3 regions of the Blautia sp. MSK18_10 genome follow, and region 2 is predicted to be linked to each of the others. Evidence: predicted binding sites of a transcription regulator. Region 2 holds the regulator's gene; each other region holds the start of a gene.
What was found. The regulator Rex, encoded in region 2, represses fermentation and respiration genes when NADH is low (regulators of the CRP and FNR family bind a similar motif). The targets are predictions, from matches to a motif close to ATTGTTAANTANTTAACAAT.

Region 1 (7,828 bases), on a different contig from region 2:
CTGGCAATATCTTCTTTTCTCAATTGGTCACAGTTTACTGTCAGAGCAGTTACCTTATATTTCTGTTGGATTTCTTCCGCTGTTTTCAGAGCCGCATCTTTATATGGCATCTGCGAATTTACCAGCACGATAAATGGTTTCTGCTGTTTTTTCAGTTCCTGAATAGTCTTCTCTTCTGCCTCCGGAAAATTGTCTCTGGGAAGTTCACCGAAACTTCCGTCAGTTGTGACCACAATACCTATTGTGGAATGCTCCTGAATTACTTTCTGTGTTCCGATGCGTGCGGCCTCGCGAAATGGGATTGCCTGCTCAAACCAGGGAGTTTTTACCATTCGTTCTTTACCGTCCTCCGTCTGCCCGGATGCACCCTTTACCAGAAAACCCACACTGTCGATCAGGCGGATCTTTACCTGCTGATCTTCTCCGAGAGTGATGGGAACTGCTTCTTTGGGAATAAATTTTGTTTCTGCTGTGGTGATGATTTTGCCTGATCCGCTTAAAGGAAGCTGATCTCTGATCTCTGCCTGCTTTGTATCTGACATCTGCGGCAATGCAACAAGTTCCATGAATCTGCGGATAAATGTAGATTTTCCTGTGCGGACAGGTCCTACGACCCCTATGTATATATCTCCCCCTGTACGGGCCTGGATATCACGATACACCTGAAAATTTTCCATAAAAATAGCCCCCTTGCATATTTACACATAACCTTCATGTATTGTTATAAAATATGCAAGGAAGCTTTAAAATATTCTATTTATCATTTGGACATATTGTTACTGGCAGGTATCACAGATGTTTCTTAATAGGAATCATTGTGAAGCAGATGATGCTCTTTGCCTTTCAGAAGTCCGTTGTAAAGTTCCAGAACTAACGGGTTTTCATCGGATTTCTTAATGATAGTTGTATTATCTGCATTATACAGGCCCTTAGCTCTCAGAGCTTTGGTTCTGTCGCCGGATCTTGTCGGCTGTCCGCCACCCATGATACATCCACGGCGGCATGCCATGATCTCGATCAGATGATATTCTTTCTCACCATTCTTAACCTGTTCCATAACGGTTCTTGCATTTGCAAGGCCGCTGGCAACACAGATATTAAGGTTCATTCCTTCATAAGGAACTGTAAATTCCTTGATTCCCTCATCTCCACGAACACCGCATTCTGCGATCTCATGCATGGTTTCTTTGCTGTGATCCGGAGTCAGGCGGCGGAGAACTGCTTCTGTAACACCTCCTGTAACACCGAAGATAACACCACCACCGGAGCCGAAGCCAAACGGCATATCACAGGCTTCCGGATCAAGAGTTGCAAAGTCAAGACCAAAGTTATCGATCATGCGGAGCAGCTCTGTAGTTGTAATAACGATATCTGTATCCTGTTCACCGTCTGTGAAGCTGTTCGGACGAACTGCTTCTGCCTTCTTGGCTGTACATGGCATAATAGAGATCATAACTGTTTTCTTGCCGCCGGCATGTTCCGGATCGCGGAAGTACTCTTTGATTACTGCTGAGAGCATTCCCTGTGGAGAACGGCAGGTAGAAAGATTAGGAATATACTCCTTGTACTGGTCTGTGATAAACTTCACCCATGCAGGACAACAGGAAGTAAGAAGCGGAAGTTTCTCACCCTTCTTAATTCTGTCAAGGAACTCGGCACTCTCTTCCATAATAGTAAGGTCAGCACTGAATGAAGTATCATAAACTTCATCGAATCCCATTCTGTGGAGAGCATTGACAATCTTACCCATAACACTCTTGCCTTTGGTCAGTCCATAATGATCACCTACTGCGACACGTACTGCAGGAGCAATCTGAGCAACTACACGTATATTCGGATCAGCAAGTGCTTCCCATGCCTCGTCCATATGTGTCTTGATCGCAATCGCACCTGTTGGGCAATATACACGACACTGACCGCAGTTTACACATTCTGTCTCTGCGATTTTTTTGTTAAATGCAGGCATTACCATGGCCTCAGTTCCCCGGAATGCAAATCCTAAAGCTCCGATTCCCTGAAGTTCTTCGCAGGCACGTACGCAGTCACCACACAGAATACATTTGTTTGGATCACGAACCAGAGAAGGAGAACTTGTATCCAACTCATGATATTCCCTGGTATTTTTGAAACGGATTGTCTGTACGCCCAGCCTGTGTGCCAGTTCCTGAAGGACACACTCACCACTCTTAACACAGGTTGTACAGTCACGACAATGTGCTGCAAGCAATAATTCTACAATTAGTTTTCTGTATTTCTTGACTCTTCCGGAATTGGTATAGATCACCATTCCATCTCTTGGCTGTTCAGAACATGAGGCAAATGTTTTTCCCCTCTCGTCTTCAACTGTACATAAACGACAGGCACCAAAAGTGGATACCTCTGAGTGGTAGCACAGTGTCGGAATATTGATCCCTGCCTTGCGGATGACAGACAGGACATTTTTTTCATCGGTAAATTCTACCTTTCTACCGTCAATTATCATATGGCCCATAGTGTATCCTCCCTTCTATGCTTCCACATATACTGCATCAAAGTTACAGTTGTCCTTACATGCACCGCATTTGATACAGATGTCGTTATCAATGTGATATGGATGTTTAATCTTACCTGAGATTGCACCTGCCGGACAGTTCTTTGCACATTTACCGCAGCCGATACAGAACTCAGGGTTGATGTGGAACTGACGAAGAGCAGTACATACTTTTGCACGGCATTTCTTATCGCGGATATGTTCCTCATATTCATCGCGGAAGCGTTTGAGAGTACTAATAACAGGAAGAGGTGCACTCTTGCCAAGTCCGCACAGAGCCATGTTCTGAACCATATTTGCAAGCTCTTCCAGCTCATCCAGATCGGACATCTCACCCTTGCCATCTACGATCCTCTCCAGGATCTCCAGCATACGTTTGGTACCCTCACGGCATGGAACACATTTGCCACAGCTCTCACGCTGGGTGAAGTTCATAAAGAATCTGGCAACCTCAACCATACAGGTATTCTCGTCCATAACTACCAGACCACCGGATCCCATGATCGCATCTAATTTTTTGACAGAATCAAAGTCAAGAGGTGCATCCAACTGATCCAGGATCAGACATCCGCCGGACGGACCGCCGATCTGGACGCCCTTAAATGCGGCGCCACTCTTCAATCCACCGCCGATATCATAGATAATGTGGCGGAGTGTGGTTCCCATAGGAACCTCGATCAGACCGGTATTCTCGATAGAACCGGTCAGTGAGAAGGTTTTTGTTCCGGGGCTTCCCTCTGTACCGATGGTGCGGAACCAGTCTGCTCCCTGAAGAATAATCTTCGGTACATTAGCATAGGTTTCTACATTATTAAGAACTGTAGGCTTACCCCACAGACCTTTCTCTACTGTACGGGGCGGTTTTACACGAGGCATACCTCTGTTACCCTCGATAGATGCGGTAAGTGCCGAACCTTCTCCACATACGAAAGCTCCGGCACCTCTGTTGATATGTAAATGGAAGTTTACACCGGAATTTAAAATATTATCACCTAACAGGCCATATTTTTCTGCCTGTTCAATCGCCATCCTAAGTCTCTTTACAGAAAGAGGATACTCTGCACGAACATAAATATATCCATTCTCCGCACCGACTGCGTAGGCTGCAATAGTCATACCTTCGATCATCTTATATGGATCACCTTCCATGACGGAACCATCCATAAATGCACCGGGATCACCCTCATCACCATTACATACAACATAGCGGGTTTTCTCTGCCTGGCGTGCAACCTGAGACCATTTCTTGCCTGCCGGGAATCCTGCACCGCCACGACCGCGAAGCCCGGATTTAGTTACTTCATCAATAACTTCCTGCGGGGACATGCTTCCCATCACTTTTGCAAGTGCCTGATAGCCTCCCACAGCAATATACTCTTCGATAGATTCCGCATCGATTTTTCCGCAGTTTTCAAGAACGATACGTGTTTGTTGATTTAAGAAAGGAATATCATCAGGATGTGGACAGACTGTATTATTATCACGATAAAACAGTCTCTCTACAGGTTTCCCTTCCAATATAGTTCTCTCCACAATTTCCTTACAGTCTTCCGGCTGTACGTGAACATACTGATAATCATATGGTTCAATTCTCATCAGAGGTCCAAGTTCACATAAGCCCTGGCACCCTGTCTTGATCACGCCTACATGAGGCACATCCTTCTGCATTTCAACTGTTACTCCATCAATTCTCTCACAGAGTACTGACATCTCTTCATAAATCTTCTGCGCTCCGGATGCGATACATCCGGTACCTGAACAGACAAGAACGCGGCAGGTATAAGATTTAATCTGCTCATTTACTTCAGCCTGCTTATTTAACAGGTCTTCTTTACTCTTAATACTCATACGCACTCTCCTCTCAGTTTATTCAAAAGTTCTACAGCTTTCTCAGGAGTCATCTTCGGATGTACTTCATCATTGACAGTCAGTGTGGGGGCAAGTCCACATGCACCCAGACAGGATACTGTTTCTACGGTAAAAAGCATGTCATCTGTAGTGTGTTTCTTGTTGCTCAGTCCAAGTTCCTTCATCAAAGCCTCTTTTACAGGCATGGATTTTCTCACATGACAGGCTGTTCCGTCACACACTTTAATGACATATTTCCCTTTCGGCTCAAAAGAAAAATTCTCATAGAATGTGGCTACACTGTAGGCCTTGGCTTCTTTTACTCCGATTTCTTTCGCTACATAAGTCAGCAATTCTCCCGGCAGGTAACGATATTCCGCCTGAATATCCTGCATGATCGGAATCAGCGATGCTGCTGTACGTCCATAGTGCTCGATGATCTCATCCGCTTTTCTGTAATAAGACTGGTCTAACATTCGGTTCCCTCCTTAAATAGTAATTTTGATACATCGGTTTTAATATAGTACCGATATATCGATTCCCACGCAGCTTTAGTTATTTTCAACATATGTGCTGTTGATATTATACATTATATAGTTGTTTTGCACAATATCATTTTTGAAATTTTCTGAAATTAATTTATAACAATTTGTTATAGATGTATAGTATTCATAAATGTATATAAATGAAAAGCAATTTCTTTAACAGGGTTGTTAATTTAATAGCAATATCAAAACAAAAAAAGATCATTGAAAAGAATATTATCTTCTTCTCAATGACCTTTCTGGAAATGGCTGCATTATTTAATTTCATGTTCCTCATGGAAATGCTTATATTTTTCTATAAACATCAACAGAAAGCTGATCATAAGGAATCCACAGGAAACCCAGATCATTCTGATTCCATAGCGTATGGACAGATTTCCACCAATGCCGGCACCCAAGGCAAACATAAGGATGATTCCAAAATAATACATCGCCTGTTTTAGCTGTTTTGATTTTTTTTCACGAAAATAAACTGACAACGCAGCTGTACCACTGCGCAAATTACCGATACACATAGTACTTGCATAGGAATATCCGTTTACCTTGCGGAAGGACTGTACCTGCATTGCACAGGCGAAAGATGCCATGGCATTTGCCAGCATATTGTATTCGGTTGGCAGGAAACCTACTGTAAATAAGATCAGGATTTCTGCCAGCAGAACACCCTGTCTCCAGTGGAGCTTCTGCGCATATTTATAATTTGCCTGTATTTTCTCCGCAACCCATACGCCCAGTGCAAAGAAAATAATAGGAAAGAAGTATCCCAGTCCTGCTGTCAGTTCTCCTGCCATAAAGTGCTGGCTCATAAGAACGACGTTTCCTGTCTGTGCATTACAGAATACTTCGTTTCTTGCATTATAGGTGTAAGCATCCTGAAAACCTCCTGACAGTGCCAGGAATGCACTGTTTAAAAAGGCTTCCGACATTTGTATTTCGTGTTGATTATGATCTTTCATGATTTTCCCCGTTCAAGTTTATTTGCAGTTATCTCCTGTACGGATAACTGCCTTTATTCTTTTACCGTCTTTCTCAAACATTCGAAATCCGCTGATTTACTGCGTAAATCGCTGCTTTCTCATGTTTGGCGGGTCCCTGACCCTGATTATCATGTTATACGTTTATAGGTCAAATGTAAAAGATATAATTCATATTATTGTATATATGATTTTTATATATTGGATACAATATATATATAATTTTGGCTATATAAAGCAACTTCCATATACTGTATGTCTACAGCATATGGAAGTTATTTTTTTATGTATCTGCAGAATTACTTATCTCCGTGTTCTTTGAGATATTCTGCTTTTCCCATCTCGTACAGATTATTACCTTCTGAGTCAATGATGACTACAAGAGGCATATCCTCTACATACAATTTACGAAGTGCTTCTGCTCCCAGATCTTCATATGCGATCAGTTCGGCCTTTTTGATGCATTTTGCAAGAAGCGCACCTGCACCGCCGATAGCTCCGAAGTATACACCATCATATTTCTTCATGGCGTCTACTACTTCCGGAAGGCGGGCACCTTTTCCGATCATTCCTCTTGCTCCCACAGACATCATTGTGGGTGCATAGGCATCCATACGTCCGCTGGTTGTAGGGCCTGCGGAGCCGATGACTGCGCCTGGTTTTGCAGGAGTTGGTCCTACATAGTAGATGGTTGCATCTGTAGGATCAAATGGAATTTTCTCACCTTTTGCAAGGGCCTCACACATTCTCTTGTGTCCTGCATCACGTGATGTATAAATAGTACCTGTTAATAATACCTGATCACCTGCATGGAGAGTTCTTGCCAGCTCTCTAGTAAGTGGAAGTGTAATTTTCTTTCTTTCCATCTCAGATCACCTCCGATTTATGGCGGGTTACATGGCAGTTGATATTAACCGCACATGGCATACCTGCAATATGAGTCGGCATTGTTTCGATATTCAGGCCGATGGCTGTTGTCTTTCCGCCAAATCCCTGAGGTCCGATTCCAAGCTTGTTTACTTTTTCCAGCATTTCTTTCTCAAGATCAGCATAGAACGGATCCGGGTTCTGAGTATCCAGAGGTCTCATCAGTGCTTTCTTTGCAAGAAGTGCACATTTGTCAAAGGTTCCTCCGATACCAACTCCGACTACCATTGGCGGACATGGGTTTGGTCCTGCGGTCTCTACTACTTCAAGGATGAAATCCTTGATTCCCTGCAATCCTGCGGATGGTTTGAACATACGGATCTGACTCATGTTCTCACTTCCGAAACCTTTCGGTCCTACTGTGATCTTAACTTTATCGCCAGGAACGATTTCTGTGTAAATCATAGCCGGTGTATTGTCCCCTGTGTTTCCACGGCGTACCGGGTCTTTTACTACAGATTTTCTTAAATATCCTTTGTCGTATCCGCGGCGTACACCTTCATTGATCGCATCGGTGAGATCTCCGCCAACAAAATGTACATCCTGTCCTATTTCAAGGAATACACATGCCATTCCTGTATCCTGGCAGATCGGCACGTTCTCGTTATCTGCAATATCAAAATTCTCAATAATATTGTCAAGGATACCCTTGGCAATCTCTCCGTCTTCGCATGCGCGGCATGTTTTGATCGCACATTTTACGTCTTCCGGAAGATGTTCATTTGCTTCGATACAGAGTTTTTCGATGACATCTGTAAGTCTGCTTACTTCTACTTCACGCATTCTGGTAAGCTCCCTTCTTTCATTTGGGGATATTCACCGGGAGGTGACATATCCCTTTTGCATTATATCAAAGGCTCCCGGTACCGGTAATCCCTTATCGATACCGGGAGCTCTTTTTTACATTCTGAGTATCTTATTAGCGCTGTTCGTGACGAGCGTATTTTGGAAGCAGTAATGGAGATACCTTATCAGTATGTACGCCTGCTTTGTCCAGTTCATCT
Region 2 (7,828 bases):
GAAAGAACAATGTTCCGATTATGGACAAACCGGGAGAACATCTGACAGTAATGTTTGACTCCCGGGGCGTATCACTTACCGGTTATGGCCTGACATATCAGGGAGATTTTGAAGGAATGCTGCACAGAGTCACAAACGGAAGACTTTCCCATGAAATGTTGGTACGTGCGGTCAAAACAGAGGGAGAACATCTGAAAGCAATTGATGCCACTGCAGGTATGGGGGAGGATGGTTTCCTTCTTGCAGCATATGGCTATGAGGTGACATTATATGAACAGAATCCGGTGATCGCCGCACTTTTGAAGGATGCGCTCCGGCGTGCCAGAAAGCATCCCGTATTAAAAGACATTGCTTCCAGAATGAAACTGGTGGAGGGTGACAGTGTGTCATGTATGGAGAAACTTATGGATCCAGTAGATGTGATCTATCTTGATCCCATGTTCCCGAAGAGACAGAAATCCGGTCTGATAAATAAAAAACTTCAGCTGATCCAGAAACTTGAACCTCCATGTTCTGAGGAAAAAGATCTTTTTGATGCAGCTATCAAAGCCGGACCTTCCAGAATTATCGTAAAACGTCCTCTTAAGAGCGTCTGTCTTGATGGAAGAGAGCCTTCTTATATATTAAAAGGAAAAGCAATACGATATGACTGTTATGTGATGTAGAAGGTTTATCAGCACATTGTAGCAGCCCTTTATTTTTGAGGGCTGCTGCAATGTATTTTTTTCCATTCCCGGATAAATTCCATTTGTTCCTGATCGGAGATTTCCTGGGAGGCAGCGTCATTTCCGGCAGCTACACAGCAGAGCAGGACGAAGGTCTGAAAGAGTAAAAATACCAGTATCAATAATAATGCAGTCATAATTTGTCTCCTTAATATTATGCAGATGGTTACAGTTATTTTATGAAATTGCTATAAGGATATTTTTCGGGATTTCTGTAACAGATTCTGTATATGCCTGTTGTTTTGCATATCAGAAGTATCTGCATATCATGGAAGCTTTATACATTTTATTTACAGAAAAACGGAGATATGACAGGAGAAACTGTCGGACACAAAAATATAATCTTCCGAATAATTTAAAGTAAGACGCAAATGTTCATTGTCTTTGCAGCGACCTGATGAATAGTTGCGGTAAGATTTCATTATCCAGATGATTCGGAGGATTTTTTATGAAGAATTCAGATGATTCCGGATATACAGGAAAGCACGTGGGTGTGTGTGTTCTGGATACCGGGATTTTTCCTCATATAGATTTTACAGGGAGAATACTTGCGTTTCAAGATTTCATCGGACATCGTATCAGACCTTATGATGATAATTCTCATGGAACCCATGTATGTGGGATCATTGGCGGTGACGGAAGGGCTTCGGAAGGACGGATCAGAGGAATTGCCCCCGGGTGTAGCCTGATAGTTCTGAAGGTGCTCGACAGAACGGGAAATGGCAGGAAAGAAGATGTTTTACAGGCTTTTCGCTGGATCCTGGAGAATAAGAGATATTATGGGATACGTGTAGTGAATATCTCGGTGGGAACAACCTGCAGGAGAGCAGAAGATCACAGAGTTCTGATCGCGGGTGTGGAACAACTTTGGGATGCAGGTCTGGTGGTAGTGGCTGCGGCAGGAAATCAGGGACCGAAGGCAGGAAGTGTGACAGCACCGGGAAGCAGCCGGAAGATTATCACAGTAGGCTCCAGCGATCTGCTTACAGGACGGACTGCCATATCCGGCAGGGGACCTACATTTGAGTGTGTTTGTAAACCGGATCTGGTTGCACCCGGGAATCATGTTCTTGCCTGTGCACCGGGGGCAGATAACGGATATGGAGTGAAGAGTGGTACTTCTATGTCTACACCTCTGGTTGCAGGGGCAGCAGCATTGATGCTTGAGAAGAAACCGGAGCTGACTAATGTTCAGATCAAGATGAAATTGAAAGAAAGTGCCAGGGATATGGGATTGCCAAAGAATCAGCAGGGATGGGGAGAACTGGATCTGGAACGCTTTATGGAACTGTGATCAGTAATCTTTTATTTCACAAAATTATTGCTTTAGTGTATAAAAGCATTGACGAACGGTCTGTTTTCGGCTATCATGATAGTTAACTGGATGAGAGCCAAAGAGGAGGATTAATATGAAAAAAATTCAGATGCAGACACCACTTGTGGAGATGGATGGAGATGAGATGACCAGAATTCTCTGGAAAATAATCAAAGATGAACTTCTTCTTCCGTATATTGATTTGAACACTGAGTATTATGACCTTGGTCTGGAATACAGAAATGAAACGGATGATCAGGTAACTGTTGATGCAGCAGAGGCTACAAAGAAGTACGGCGTTGCAGTGAAATGTGCCACTATCACTCCTAATAAGGCAAGAATGGAAGAGTATACCTTAAAGAAAATGTACAAGAGTCCTAACGGAACGATTCGTGCAATTCTCGACGGAACTGTTTTTCGTGCCCCAATCGTAGTGAAGGGTATTGAACCATGTGTTAAGAACTGGAAGAAACCGATCACCATCGCACGTCATGCCTATGGTGATGTGTATAAGAACACAGAGATGTATATTGACGGCCCCGGAGATGCTTATCTGGTATTTGAAGGTGCAGACGGACAGCAGAGAAAAGAGCTGATCCATCATTATGAGGGACCGGGTGTGCTTCAGGGTATGCACAATCTGGATGATTCTATCACAAGTTTTGCAAGATGCTGTTTTAATTATGCACTGGATACAAAACAGAACCTGTGGCTTGGCGGCAAGGATACGATCTCCAAGATTTATGACGGACGTTTTAAGGAAATCTTTGCAACTATTTATGAAGATGAGTTTAAGGAGAAATTCGAGGCAGCAGGCATTGAATATTTCTACAGCCTGATCGATGATATCGTAGCTCGTGTCATGAAGGCTGAAGGCGGATTTATCTGGGCCTGCAAGAACTATGATGGAGATGTTATGAGCGATATGGTTTCTTCAGCATTTGGTTCTCTGGCTATGATGACATCTGTACTGGTATCTCCACAGGGATATTACGAATATGAAGCTGCTCATGGAACTGTACAGAGACATTATTATCGCTATCTGAAAGGTGAGGAGACATCTACTAACTCTGTAGCAACTATTTTTGCATGGACCGGAGCTCTGAGAAAAAGAGGTGAGCTGGACGGCAATAAAGAATTGATGGAATTTGCTGATAAACTGGAGAAGGCGACTCTGGAGACGATTGAAAGCGGTAAGATGACAAAAGACCTTGCGCTGATCACTTCTCTTGAGGATGTGACAGTACTGAACAGCAAAGATTTCATCCTTGCCATCAGAGAGAGACTGGATGAAATTTTATAATGTCAGAAATTATCCGGTAATGTTTCTATAACATTATAAAGTTCTCCGGGCAGGATCACACTGCAGCGGAGAAACCTGTAAAAAGTTATAAACTGCGAAAATGGGAAGAACCTGCATTATGCAAGTTCTTCCCATTTTTCATATAATCCTTCTAATTCTTCGGTAATGGCGGCTTTCTCTTTGCTGAGTTTCGCACATTCTGCCACATTTGTGCAGATATCCGGGAGAATCATGGTTTCGTCGATCTCTTTATCTCTGGTCTCAAGTTCTTCAATGCGGGCTTCTACTTTTTTTAGTTCATTCTCTCGTTTTCGCTGACGGGCCTGTTCTTCTTTATGCTGCTGCCAGGAAAGCTTGTTATCAGAAGCCTGCTTTGCTTCTGTCACAGCCTGAGCGGCAGCCGGAGCATATTTTTCCGTCAGCTCTTCTTTTTTCTCCAGATAATAGTCGTAATCTCCGATATAATTTACAATTGCCTGATTGGTCAGATCCAGGATCCGGGTAGCTGTCTGGTTGATGAAGTAACGGTCGTGGGAAACATAGAATACTGTTCCTGTGTAACTGTTCAATGCCTCTTCAAGAATCTCTTTTGAAGCGATATCCAGATGGTTGGTGGGCTCATCGAGGATCAGAAAGTTTGCTTCGGACAGCATCAGCTTGGCGAGGGAAACACGACCTCTTTCTCCGCCGGACAGAGCGGAGATCAGTTTGAATACATCATCCCCTGTGAAAAGGAATGCTGCCAGCATATTTCGAATTTCTGTTTCCGTAAGTGTGGGATAAGCATCTGAGATTTCCTCAAAAATAGTTTTCTCCATATGAAGAACATGGTGTTCCTGGTCATAGTAGCCAATCTGTACCTTGGAACCAAGAGTAAATCTGCCGCTGTCTGCATCGATCAGCCCATTGATGATCTTTAACATGGTGGTTTTGCCTGTGCCGTTATTGCCAATCAGGGCTACACGTTCTCCACGTTTGATCTCAAAGGAGATGTCACTGAAAAGTGTCTGTCCGGGAAAAGATTTGGAAAGACTTTCCACAGTAAGGACATCATTTCCGCTGACAAATCTTGGTTCCAGGGAAATGCGCATCTGATTCTGAATCTCCTGTGGTTTATCAATGCGCTGGACTTTATCCAGCATTTTTTCGCGGCTTTCCGCACGTTTGATAGATTTCTCGCGGTTAAAGGATTTCAGCTTGGCAATGACTGCTTCCTGATGTTTGATATCCCGCTGCTGGTTCAGGTAGGCTTTGTACTGGGCGTCACGCAGCTGGGCTTTTTTCAGGGCATAGGCAGAATAGTTGCCACTGTACATACGCATATTTCCTGCTTCGATTTCCACAACTTTTGTTACGACTTTGTCAAGAAAGTAACGGTCGTGGGATACGATAAATACAGCACCCGGGTAATTCAGAAGATAGGTTTCCAGCCAGGAAATACTCTCCATATCCAGATGGTTGGTAGGCTCATCCAGAAGAAGAATGTCAGGGCTGGCAAGAAGCAGTTTACCCAGAGCTACGCGGGTTTTCTGGCCGCCTGAAAGAGTTTCTATCTGGCGTTCGAAATCTTCTTCTGTGAAACCAAGACCTTTTAATACACCCATGATCTCACTTTTGTAAGCGTAACCATTTTCCAGTTCAAACTGGTGACTCAGTCTTGTGTAAGTATTCATCAGGCTGTCCAGAGCATCTCCGGTGGTGGTTTTCATTTCCTGTTCCAGAGAGCGCAGACGGTTCTCCATATCAATAATGTGCTGTTTGGTGGAAATCAGTTCTTCGTAAATGGTATGATGGCCATGAATGTCCTGATACTGGGCAAGGTAGCCGATATTTTTATCTTTGGCAAGTACCACGTTTCCTGAATCCGGGGAGAGCTCATGCATAATGATTCGCAGCAGAGTCGTCTTGCCTGCACCGTTATTGCCGATGAGAGCTGCCTTTTCGCGGTCTTCTATATGGAAACTGGCATCCTTGAGAATGATTTTTTCGCCAAAGGATTTACAGATATTCTGACATGATAAAATCATAGGAATTCCTCCGTTTGTAATTTGTCCGCGTACTATTATAATCGAAAATGCCTGTTTTTGAAAGCATTTTAAGAGATTTTGTCCAGGGAAAAGAAAGCATCGGATGGATGCATGGAAGAAAATATGATATTCCGGGGAATTTTTCAGAATGAAATTGATAAAAAAATACAGAAATATTTGGTCAAAAAGTACAAATTTAATTTGACAATAAAATAACATCTGGGTATAATTGACATAGATAAGCTAAGGAGGGAAAATTTGTGGAAGCTAAGGAAATTTCGAAAGCGGTAATCAAGCGTTTGCCGCGGTACTACCGCTACCTCGGTGAATTGATGGAGGAGAATGTAGAGCGTATATCTTCAAATGATCTTAGCAAGAAGATGCATGTGACGGCTTCCCAGATTCGTCAGGACTTAAATAATTTCGGTGGTTTTGGTCAGCAGGGTTACGGCTATAATGTACGCTATTTGTATACAGAAATCGGTAAGATCCTTGGGCTGGATACTGTACATCCGATGATTATTCTGGGTGCCGGTAATCTGGGACAGGCATTGGCCAATTATGTGGATTTTGAAAAGCGCGGATTTAAGCTGGTTGGTATTTTTGACGTCAATCCTGTACTTGAGGGGATTGCAGTTCGTGGAATTGAGATTCAGATGTTGAGCGATCTTCCTTTGTTTCTGAAGGAGAATGAGGTTGAGATTGCGATCCTGACTCTTCCTAAAAACAAAGCCAAAGAGATGGCAAAGATTTTAATTGATAATGGAATTAAGGCAATCTGGAATTTTGCACATATTGATCTGGATGCCCCGGAGGATGTAATGGTAGAGAACGTACATCTTTCAGAGAGTCTTATGACTTTGTCCTATAACCTGAGTGAGTACAGAAAGGAACATGAAGGTATGTAAGGGATAACTGTGAAACACAAGGCTGTGGTCATCTGATCACAGCTTTTCTCTTGTATGTAAATGTGTTATTGTAAACAGGAGGTGAACAGATGAGAGAGATTGTAACTGCTGTTGAGATGAAAGAACTGGATCATAATACGATTCAGAAAGCCGGGATATCGTCTCCGGTACTTATGGAGAGGGCGGCATTAAAGACGGTTGAGGAGATTGTACAGAGATTAAAGAATAAAGAAAAAGAGAAAATCCTTGTGGTCTGCGGAACCGGCAACAATGGCGGAGACGGATTGGCGATTGCCAGACTGCTTCAGTTGAGAGGAGTCAGAACCTGGTATTATATTGCGGGTAAGGAAGAGAAAATGACTGCTGAAACTGCCGGACAGCTTAAAACAGCAGAATATTATCAGGTGCCCCGGGTGCATAACCTGGATCTGGATGAATATACTACTATAGTAGATGCCATCTTTGGGGTTGGACTGAGCAGACCTGTAGAGGGAAAATATGCAGAGCTTATCAGTACAATGAACCGGGCATCTGCGTATAAAGTAGCTGTGGATATTCCATCCGGGATTGACTCAGATACCGGATTTGAGAAGGGGATTGCATTCCGGGCAGATCTTACGGTTACCTTTGCTTTTCGCAAAAGAGGGCTGTGTTTTTATCCCGGACGCATGTATGGCGGTGAGATCGTTGTTACGGATATCGGAATCTATTCCATACCCGGAAAGAAAATCTGTATGCATCATCTGGAACGTGAAGATTTGAAAATGCTTCCGGAGAGAGTTCCCTATGGAAATAAAGGAACCTTCGGTAAGGTTCTTCTTATAGCTGGCAGCGAAGGAATGTGCGGAGCTGCATATCTGAGTGCAGCAGCTGCTCTGAAAAGCTCTGCGGGAATGGTGAGAATTCAGACCGTGGAGGCCAACAGGATTCCGTTGCAGACACTGTTGCCGGAAGCCATGATCACCTGTGATTTTGATGAGAAAAAAAACCAGGCAATGCTTGACTGGTGTGATGTGCTTGTGATAGGACCGGGTCTTGGAACCGGAGCGCAGAGCAGGGAAAGAGCTCAGTGGTTCCTGGCGAAGGCAGCTGAGTGTAAAAAAACAGTAATTCTGGATGCAGATGGCCTGAATCTTCTGTCAGTCCATGACAACTGGAAGTGTTTTATCGGGGAACATGTGATCCTGACACCTCATATTGGTGAGATGAGTCGTCTGTGCGGAAAAGAAATCGGTAAGATCCAGGATTGTCTGGCACAGACCGCAGCTGATTATGCAAAGGAGTCTGGAGCGGTTTGCGTTCTGAAGGATGCCTGTACTGTGGTGGCAGATGCTTTTGGAGATATGTATTTGAACATTTCGGGTAATGCAGGAATGGCTACAGCGGGAAGTGGAGATGTGTTAAGCGGTGTGCTTGCCGGTATACAGTGTATGTATCTGGCAGCAGAAAAGAAATTTTCTCCTGTTATGCTGGCTGCACTTGGTGTATATGTGCATGGGCTGGCAGGTGATCTGGCTGCTGAAACAGTAGGGCAGCGAGGGATGACCGCA
Region 3 (7,828 bases), on a different contig from region 2:
TTAGAACTTTCCAGCCTTAGCAGCTTCCTCGATGGAAACAGCTACTGCAACTGTCATACCAACCATCGGGTTGTTACCAGCGCCGATGAGACCCATCATCTCTACGTGAGCCGGTACAGAAGAAGAACCAGCGAACTGTGCATCAGAGTGCATACGTCCTAATGTATCTGTCATACCGTAGGAAGCTGGACCTGCTGCCATGTTGTCTGGGTGAAGTGTACGTCCTGTACCACCACCGGAAGCAACTGAGAAGTATTTCTTACCTGCTTCAAGACGTTCTTTCTTGTATGTACCTGCAACTGGATGCTGGAAACGTGTCGGGTTTGTGGAGTTACCTGTGATAGAAACGTCAACGTCTTCTTTCCACATGATAGCAACACCTTCCGGAACGCTGTTAGCGCCGTAGCAGTTAACTTTTGCACGAAGTCCTTCGGAGTATGCTTTTCTGAATACTTCTTTAACTTCGTTCTTGTATGGATCGTATTCTGTCTCTACATATGTAAAGCCGTTGATACGGGAGATGATCTGAGCAGCATCTTTTCCAAGACCGTTCAGGATAACACGTAATGGTTTCTGACGAACTTTGTTAGCTTTCTCAGCGATACCGATAGCACCTTCAGCTGCTGCGAAGGACTCATGTCCAGCCAGGAAGCAGAAGCACTCTGTTTCTTCTTCAAGAAGCATCTTGCCAAGGTTACCATGTCCAAGACCTACTTTACGTGTATCAGCAACGGATCCAGGAATACAGAATGCCTGAAGTCCTTCACCGATAGCTGCTGCTGCATCTGCTGCTTTCTTGCATCCTTTTTTGATTGCGATTGCAGCACCTACTGTGTATGCCCAGCAAGCGTTCTCGAAACAGATTGGCTGAATGCCTTTGATCTGATCGTATACATTAAGACCTGCGTCTTTTGTGATTTTCTCAGCTTCTTCGATAGAAGCAATGCCATAGCTGTTTAAAACAGAATTGATCTTGTCAATTCGTCTCTCATATGATTCAAATAAAGCCATTTCCTGTTACCTCCTAAATTATTCTTTTCTTGGGTCGATAATTTTAACAGCGTCTGCAACACGGCCATACTGACCTTTTGCTTTTTCCCATGCAGTATTCGGGTCATCGCCTTTTTTGATGAAATCAGTCATTTTTCCAAGGCTTACGAACTGATATCCGATGATCTCATCATCTGCATCAAGAGCAATACCTGTTACATAACCTTCTGCCATTTCAAGGTAACGAGGTCCTTTTTTCAGAGTTCCATACATTGTACCAACCTGAGAACGAAGTCCTTTACCAAGGTCTTCAAGTCCAGCACCTACTGGAAGTCCTTCTTCTGAGAATGCAGACTGTGTACGTCCATAAACGATCTGAAGGAAGAGTTCTCTCATAGCTGTATTAATCGCATCACAAACTAAGTCAGTGTTCAGTGCCTCCATAACTGTAAGTCCCGGAAGAATCTCGGAAGCCATAGCTGCAGAGTGAGTCATACCTGAACATCCGATAGTCTCAACCAGTGCTTCCTGGATGATACCCTCTTTAACATTTAATGTAAGCTTGCAGGCACCCTGCTGTGGTGCACACCAGCCAACACCGTGTGTAAGACCGGAAATATCTTTGACTTCTTTTGCCTGTACCCATTTAGCTTCTTCTGGGATTGGAGCGGCGCCATGATGAACGCCCTGTGCAACTGGGCACATTTCTTCTACTTCGCGTGAATAAATCATTGTAAAACTCCTTTCAAGTATAGATTAACTTCATGTTGTTATACTCGCCGCTGTACAGAACTGCTGAATGAACTGCACAGGGTAAAACTCTGATGTCTGCTGAATGACTTCAGAGGAGTATGCCTAACAACCTAGTGTTATTTTCTCACAAAAGTGCTGATTCGTCCAGTCATAAATTGTAAAATTTTTAACCATCTTTGATTTTTTTGTGGTAAAATAGTTCTAATTTCTATTAATGAAGGGATTTCTATTATGACAACAAAGTTACCTGCTTCCTTTCTCCCTGCAAAATTTCAGGTTCTGAGCGGAAGCGCTTTAAAATTAATTGCTATCACCCTGATGCTGATTGACCATACCGGCTTAATGATCCTGTATAATTATCCTGCCACAACTGCAACCCTTTTCAGTTTCGGCGGCGTGGATTACAGCTGGTATCGGATTTTCCGGGATATCGGCAGGGCCGCTTTTCCAATTTTCTGTTTTCTGTTAGTGGAAGGATTTCTGCATACACATAACCGTAAGAAATATGGCCTGAATCTGTTTCTATTTGCATGTATCTCTGAGATTCCATGGAACTTCATGTTTACCAACACCTGGAGATATGAAAAACAGAATGTATTTTTCACCCTGTTTCTGGGATACCTGGCATTCTGTGCCCTGGAATACTTCTGGGATAATCAGAAAATGCAGCTTGTCTGCGTGCTGGCACTGCTGACTGTCTCTGTGTTTCTGAAGGCAGATTACGGATGGCGGGGATTTGTATTCCTGCTGATCATGTACTGGTTCCGCAACGATAAAACCGCCCAGGCGATCATCGGAAGCTGCTGGCTTTACTATGAATGGAAAGCCTGCTTTGCTTTTCTTTCCATTAATATGTACAATGGTGAACGTGGATTTGTAAAAGGAAAATTTCTGAAATATGTTTTTTACTGGTTTTATCCGGTGCACATTACCATTCTGGTAATCCTGAGAAAACTTTTATTTCATATGTAATATCAGGTACAACAAATATCTTCTATCTCAAACAGACATAAAAATATAAAAGGGCAGGCTGTATGACTGAAATAATATCCTTCATACAACCTGCCTCTTCTATATTTTCAACTTTTCTTTTCTGCAATTTCTGTTTTTGACTTATAAATGTGATTTGCAGGTACGCAGCCTCTTACTGAGGAAAGTGGGTAAATGTTGCAGCAGCGTCCGATCACAGTTCCGGGATTTAATACGGAGCCGCAGCCTACTTCTACGTTGTCACCCAGCATTGCGCCGAATTTCTTCAGACCTGTTTCAATCTTCTCGTCACCGTCTTTTACAACTACCAGTTTCTTGTCAGATTTTACATTGGAACAGATGGAACCTGCACCCATATGGGATTTGTAGCCGAGAACTGCATCGCCTACATAATTGTAGTGCGGAACCTGTACCTTGTTGAAAAGTACCGCATTCTTTAATTCCGTAGAATTACCTACTACTGCACCCTCACCTATAATTGCTTTTCCGCGTATAAATGCACAGTGGCGTACTTCTGCTTCTTTACCTATGATGACCGGACCGTTGATGCAGGCTGTAGGTGCCACTTTGGCACTCTTGGCGATCCATACATCTTCTGACGGGTGGTCGTATTCTTCTTCACTTAAGGTCTGTCCCAGTTTCAGAATGAAATCTCCGATCTCCGGTAATACTTCCCATGGATATGTTTTTCCTTCAAATAAATCCTTTGCGATTGTTTCGTTCAGATCCAGAAGGTTTGCAATTGTAAAATCTTTTAACATAATATTTTCCTCTTTTCTCTCGCTATGATGACATGTTTTCTTTTATCTGTCACAAATGCATACTACTTTGAAGCAGACGGCTTTCTGCAGGTACGTGATCGTCCCGTTGCGGACGTTGATCTGCCTGTTGTTTTCGCACTGTTTTTTTCAGATGAATCCTTATAATTCACTGCTGCAGCATCAAAGAACTGTCTCAGATATGGCTGGATATTGCTGTCCTCCACCTGTCTGGTGCGAAGGCGCACAAAATGTTCCAGCTTATCCATATATTCCTGTTCTGTAATACTGCCCTCTGCCACATAATTCAGTCCTTTTTCCCAGCTTGCAGTCAGTTCCGGGTTCAGAAGCTGTCTGATGGAGCAGTTTACCACATCAAAGATCATCTCTCCAAGAAGGGTTGGAGTGATCACCTGGGTTTTCTTATTGAGTGCCAGATATTTGATATTGCACAGTTTCTTAAGAATTTCCGCTCTGGTGGCACTGGTTCCGATTCCGCAGCTTTTAATCTGGGCACGAAGCTCTTCGTCCTCGATCAGCTGACCTGCATTCTCCATTGCAAGAATCATAGAACCGGAATTATAACGCTTTGGCGGCGATGTCTCGCCCTCTTTGATACTCAGACTGTCCACAGAGAGTATATCACCTTTTTTCAGGTTCTGCAATGCGGCAAGAAGTCTGGTATCACACGCCATATCCTCAGCCGAATCATCAGCTTTGTTCCCGCCGTTTTTTCCTGTATCCGGATCTTCCTCTTCACTTCCCTCATTGCCGGCTGCGCCGGCTCTGTTTCCACCACTCATGGCATCTGCTGCTTTTCGCTTCGCAAAAGAATTTGTGGCAACTTTTAAGTACCCTTCATCCAGCAGTACTTTAAATGAAGAAAAGAAGCTCTCATTCTGAATTTTTGTCACAAGACTGATCTTCTGATATACTGCAGGAGGATAAAAAATACATACAAACCTTCTGACAATGGTCTCATATACACGCTGCGCAGTAAGAGAAACACTTCTCAATGCGTTTAAGCCCTGGCCTGTGGGTACGATTGCATAATGGTCTGTGATCTGCTTATCATTAACATATCTGGTCTTTGCCAGATTTTTGTAATTTCCCTGTTCAATAATGTGCTGTGCGATTTCCGCTGTATGTTCATAATTACGCAGACCGGAAATATTCTTATAAATTTCCTTTGCAGCCGCAGTAGACAACACACGGGCATCTGTTCTGGGATAAGTGACCAGTTTCTTTTCATACAGTTCCTGTACGATTTTTAATGTCTCATCCGGGCTGATCTTGAACAGCTTGGAGCACACATTCTGAAGCTCCGCCAGGTTAAATAAAAGCGGCGGATTCCTGTTCTCTTTTTTCCGCTCGATTTTCTCTACTGTACATTGCAACGGCTGACTCACAGACAGCTCCTGTATCAGTTTTTCAGCATAGGCTTTCTCTTTAAATCCGTTCTCTTTATACAGATAAGGAGTCTGGAAATATCTGCTGCCTTCCACAGCTCTCCATTCTCCCTCAAAATTTTCTCCCTCAAGGGCAATGCTGCTGAGTACGCGGTAAAACGGAGTTTTCACAAACGCACGGATCTCGCGCTCTCTTCGCACTACCATTCCAAGTACACAGGTCATAACTCGTCCTACAGAAATGGCCTGATATTTCGTATTTAAATAATTTGACACACTGTTTCCATAACGCAGTGTCAGTACACGGGAAAAATTAATTCCCATGAGATAGTCTTCTTTCGCCCGAAGATAGGCTGAAGCAGAAAGATTGTCATATGCCGACAGATCCTTTGCCTCTCTGATTCCTCTCATAATCTCTTCTTCTGTCTGGGAGTCGATCCAGACTCTCTTTTCTTTTTTTCCACGAACACCTGCCATCTGTGCCACCAGACGGTAAATGTATTCTCCCTCCCGTCCGGAGTCAGTGCACACATAGATAGTGTCCACATCCTCACGGTTAAGCAGTCCTTTGACAATCTCAAACTGCTTCTGCACTCCGGGGATCACTTCATATTTAAATTCGCGCGGCAAAAAAGGCAGGGTATCTAAACTCCACCTTTTATATTTGATATCATATTTTTCCGGGTAGCTCATGGTGACCAGGTGTCCCACACACCAGGTCACCACGCTGTCCTGAGATTCCAGGTAGCCATCCCGTCTTTGTCCGTTGATTTTCAAAGCTTTTGCGAATTCCTGTGCCACACTGGGCTTTTCGGCTATGTATAAAGCTTTTGACATATTATTTATCTGCACTCATCTTTCTGAGCGGCCATGCCAGCAACAGGGCACCGCCCACCATATTTCCTAAAGTTACTACTACCATGCTCTTTACCATGGCTCCAAGGGATAATCCATGTACCAGGCAGTATGCGGTAACAAAGATTCCCATGTTTGCGATGCAGTGCTCAAATCCACTTACAACAAATCCTGAGATACACATAACGATCATCAGGAATCTTCCTGCATCACTCTTTAATTTCATACCACAGAGCACACCGAGACAGACGAAGAAGTTACAGAGCACTGCTCTGAAAAACATCTGTCCGAGCGGAATACTCAATTTGTTTCCGATAAATCCTGCAAAATAATCTGCTGTTCCGGACGCTCCTGCACCTACAAACAACAATGCTAAAATTGCACATCCGACAAAGTTTCCAAGGTAGCTTACGCCCCATACCTTACCTGCCTCTTTCCAGCTCACCTGTTTATCATAGGCTCCGAACGCCATTACCATATTGTTTCCTGTAAAAAGTTCGCCGCCTACGAAGCTGATCAGAAGCACTGCAATGGAGAATACTAATGCCCCCATAAATTTTCCCCATTCAGGCATGGTCTTGGAGAATACGTTTCCAACTACATTACTGTAGATCATGGCCACATCAATAAAAAAACCCGCCATGATTGCACGTATGAAGTACTTGAAAAAGTTGGTATTCACCAGGTTACTCTTGGCTTTCGCCGCGTTTGACACTTTCTGTACATCTTCGTAATTCATAACTACACCTCCGCAATGTATTTTATTGAGAACATTATATCACCTGAATATCTGTTTCACAACCGAAATCGTCAAACAATTCAAGAATATTCTTCAGATTTGTAGTTACTGTTCACACACCACTATCTCGCGAGGTGTTTTGGCATGAATATGCCAAAATCCCGAGACATACAAGCCAAAATTCCATTGTCGCAGGAAAAAATGTCTGAAATTAAAGCTGAATTTTTTATTCGAATACAACTGCTTTATCCTGCAATTCTGTTACATATCCGATAACACCGCCGAAGATATCCATACCTGCAAGCTCTTCTGCAAGGGCATCGGCTTCTTCTGCCGGTACTGCAAGTAGAAGTCCGCCGGATGTCTGCGGATCAAATACCAGATCCTCCATCCAGAGTTCCTTAATCTCACTTCGTACTTCATCGCCTGCGAAGTCACGATTTCTGTATGCACCTTCAGGGATCAGCCCCATCTGTGCATATTCTTCAACACCCTCAATGATCGGAAGTTTCTCAGACTGGATCACCAGGGTTTTCCGGCTGCCTTTTGCCATTTCCAGACTGTGGCCTGCAAGACTGAATCCTGTTACGTCGGTACAGCTGTGGACCGTGTATTTAGATGCAATCTCTGCTGCATATTTGTTCAGCTTCGCCATGATCTTCTGGACTCTCTCAATTTCTTCCTGAGACGCCATTTCTGCCTTAATGGCAGTGTTAAGGATTCCACAGCCCAGCGGTTTGGTAAGAATAAGGATGTCTTCTGCTTCTGCACCGTAATTTTTCCACATTTTGTCCGGATGCACATAACCTGTTACACAGAGTCCGTATTTCGGTTCTTTATCATTGATAGTATGCCCGCCTGCAAGGACTGCTCCGGCTTCCATAACCTTATCTGCACCGCCGCGCAGGATCTGTTCCAAGACTTCCGGACCAAGACAGTTCGGAAATGCCACCACATTTAATGCCAGTTTCGGAACACCGCCCATTGCATAGACATCACTCAGTGCATTGGCTGCCGCGATCTGCCCGTACATATACGGATCATCCACTACTGGCGGAAAAAAGTCTACTGTATGGATCATTGCCAGTTCATCATTAATCTTGTATACTGCTGCATCGTCTGATGTCTCCGGACCTACCAGAAGCATCGGATCTGTAAATTTCGGAAGTTTGCCTACTACCTGCGCCAGAACTTTCGGGCCAATCTTAGCACCGCATCCGGCTGCACTGGCAAGCTGTGTAAGATGCACTTCACTTTTTTTCATTTCATTTCCCATAAGTCAGTTCACCCCAATTGATCTCCATATTCAGAATCTCCTCGTAACTGTTCAATAC

Region 1: the regulator Rex is predicted to act here: its motif matches at 5,088-5,107, upstream of LI074_RS03420 (complex I 24 kDa subunit family protein).
Region 3: the regulator Rex is predicted to act here: its motif matches at 1,898-1,917, upstream of LI074_RS13470 (iron-sulfur cluster assembly scaffold protein).

The regions. Positions count from the first base shown of each region.
Region 1 is NZ_JAJCGT010000004.1:71,237-79,064, reverse strand. It holds gene spoIVA (stage IV sporulation protein A) at 1-677, opposite strand, end outside; gene LI074_RS03430 ([FeFe] hydrogenase, group A) at 803-2,491, opposite strand; gene LI074_RS03425 (NADH-quinone oxidoreductase subunit NuoF) at 2,507-4,378, opposite strand; gene LI074_RS03420 (complex I 24 kDa subunit family protein) at 4,375-4,854, opposite strand; gene LI074_RS03415 (YoaK family protein) at 5,178-5,879, opposite strand; gene LI074_RS03410 (Fe-S-containing hydro-lyase) at 6,197-6,763, opposite strand; gene LI074_RS03405 (fumarate hydratase) at 6,765-7,607, opposite strand; gene LI074_RS03400 (FAD-dependent oxidoreductase) at 7,744-7,828, opposite strand, start outside.
Region 2 is NZ_JAJCGT010000009.1:78,865-86,692, reverse strand. It holds gene LI074_RS06160 (class I SAM-dependent methyltransferase) at 1-665, shown strand, start outside; gene LI074_RS06155 (S8 family peptidase) at 1,174-2,019, shown strand; gene LI074_RS06150 (NADP-dependent isocitrate dehydrogenase) at 2,135-3,343, shown strand; gene LI074_RS06145 (ABC-F family ATP-binding cassette domain-containing protein) at 3,460-5,370, opposite strand; gene LI074_RS06140 (redox-sensing transcriptional repressor Rex) at 5,631-6,278, shown strand; gene LI074_RS06135 (bifunctional ADP-dependent NAD(P)H-hydrate dehydratase/NAD(P)H-hydrate epimerase) at 6,368-7,828, shown strand, end outside.
Region 3 is NZ_JAJCGT010000037.1:31,614-39,441, reverse strand. It holds gene LI074_RS13475 (GGGtGRT protein) at 1-1,011, opposite strand; gene LI074_RS13470 (iron-sulfur cluster assembly scaffold protein) at 1,030-1,722, opposite strand; gene LI074_RS13465 (TraX family protein) at 1,975-2,715, shown strand; gene LI074_RS13460 (UDP-N-acetylglucosamine pyrophosphorylase) at 2,823-3,494, opposite strand; gene LI074_RS13455 (DNA topoisomerase) at 3,557-5,737, opposite strand; gene LI074_RS13450 (formate/nitrite transporter family protein) at 5,739-6,494, opposite strand; gene selD (selenide, water dikinase SelD) at 6,721-7,758, opposite strand.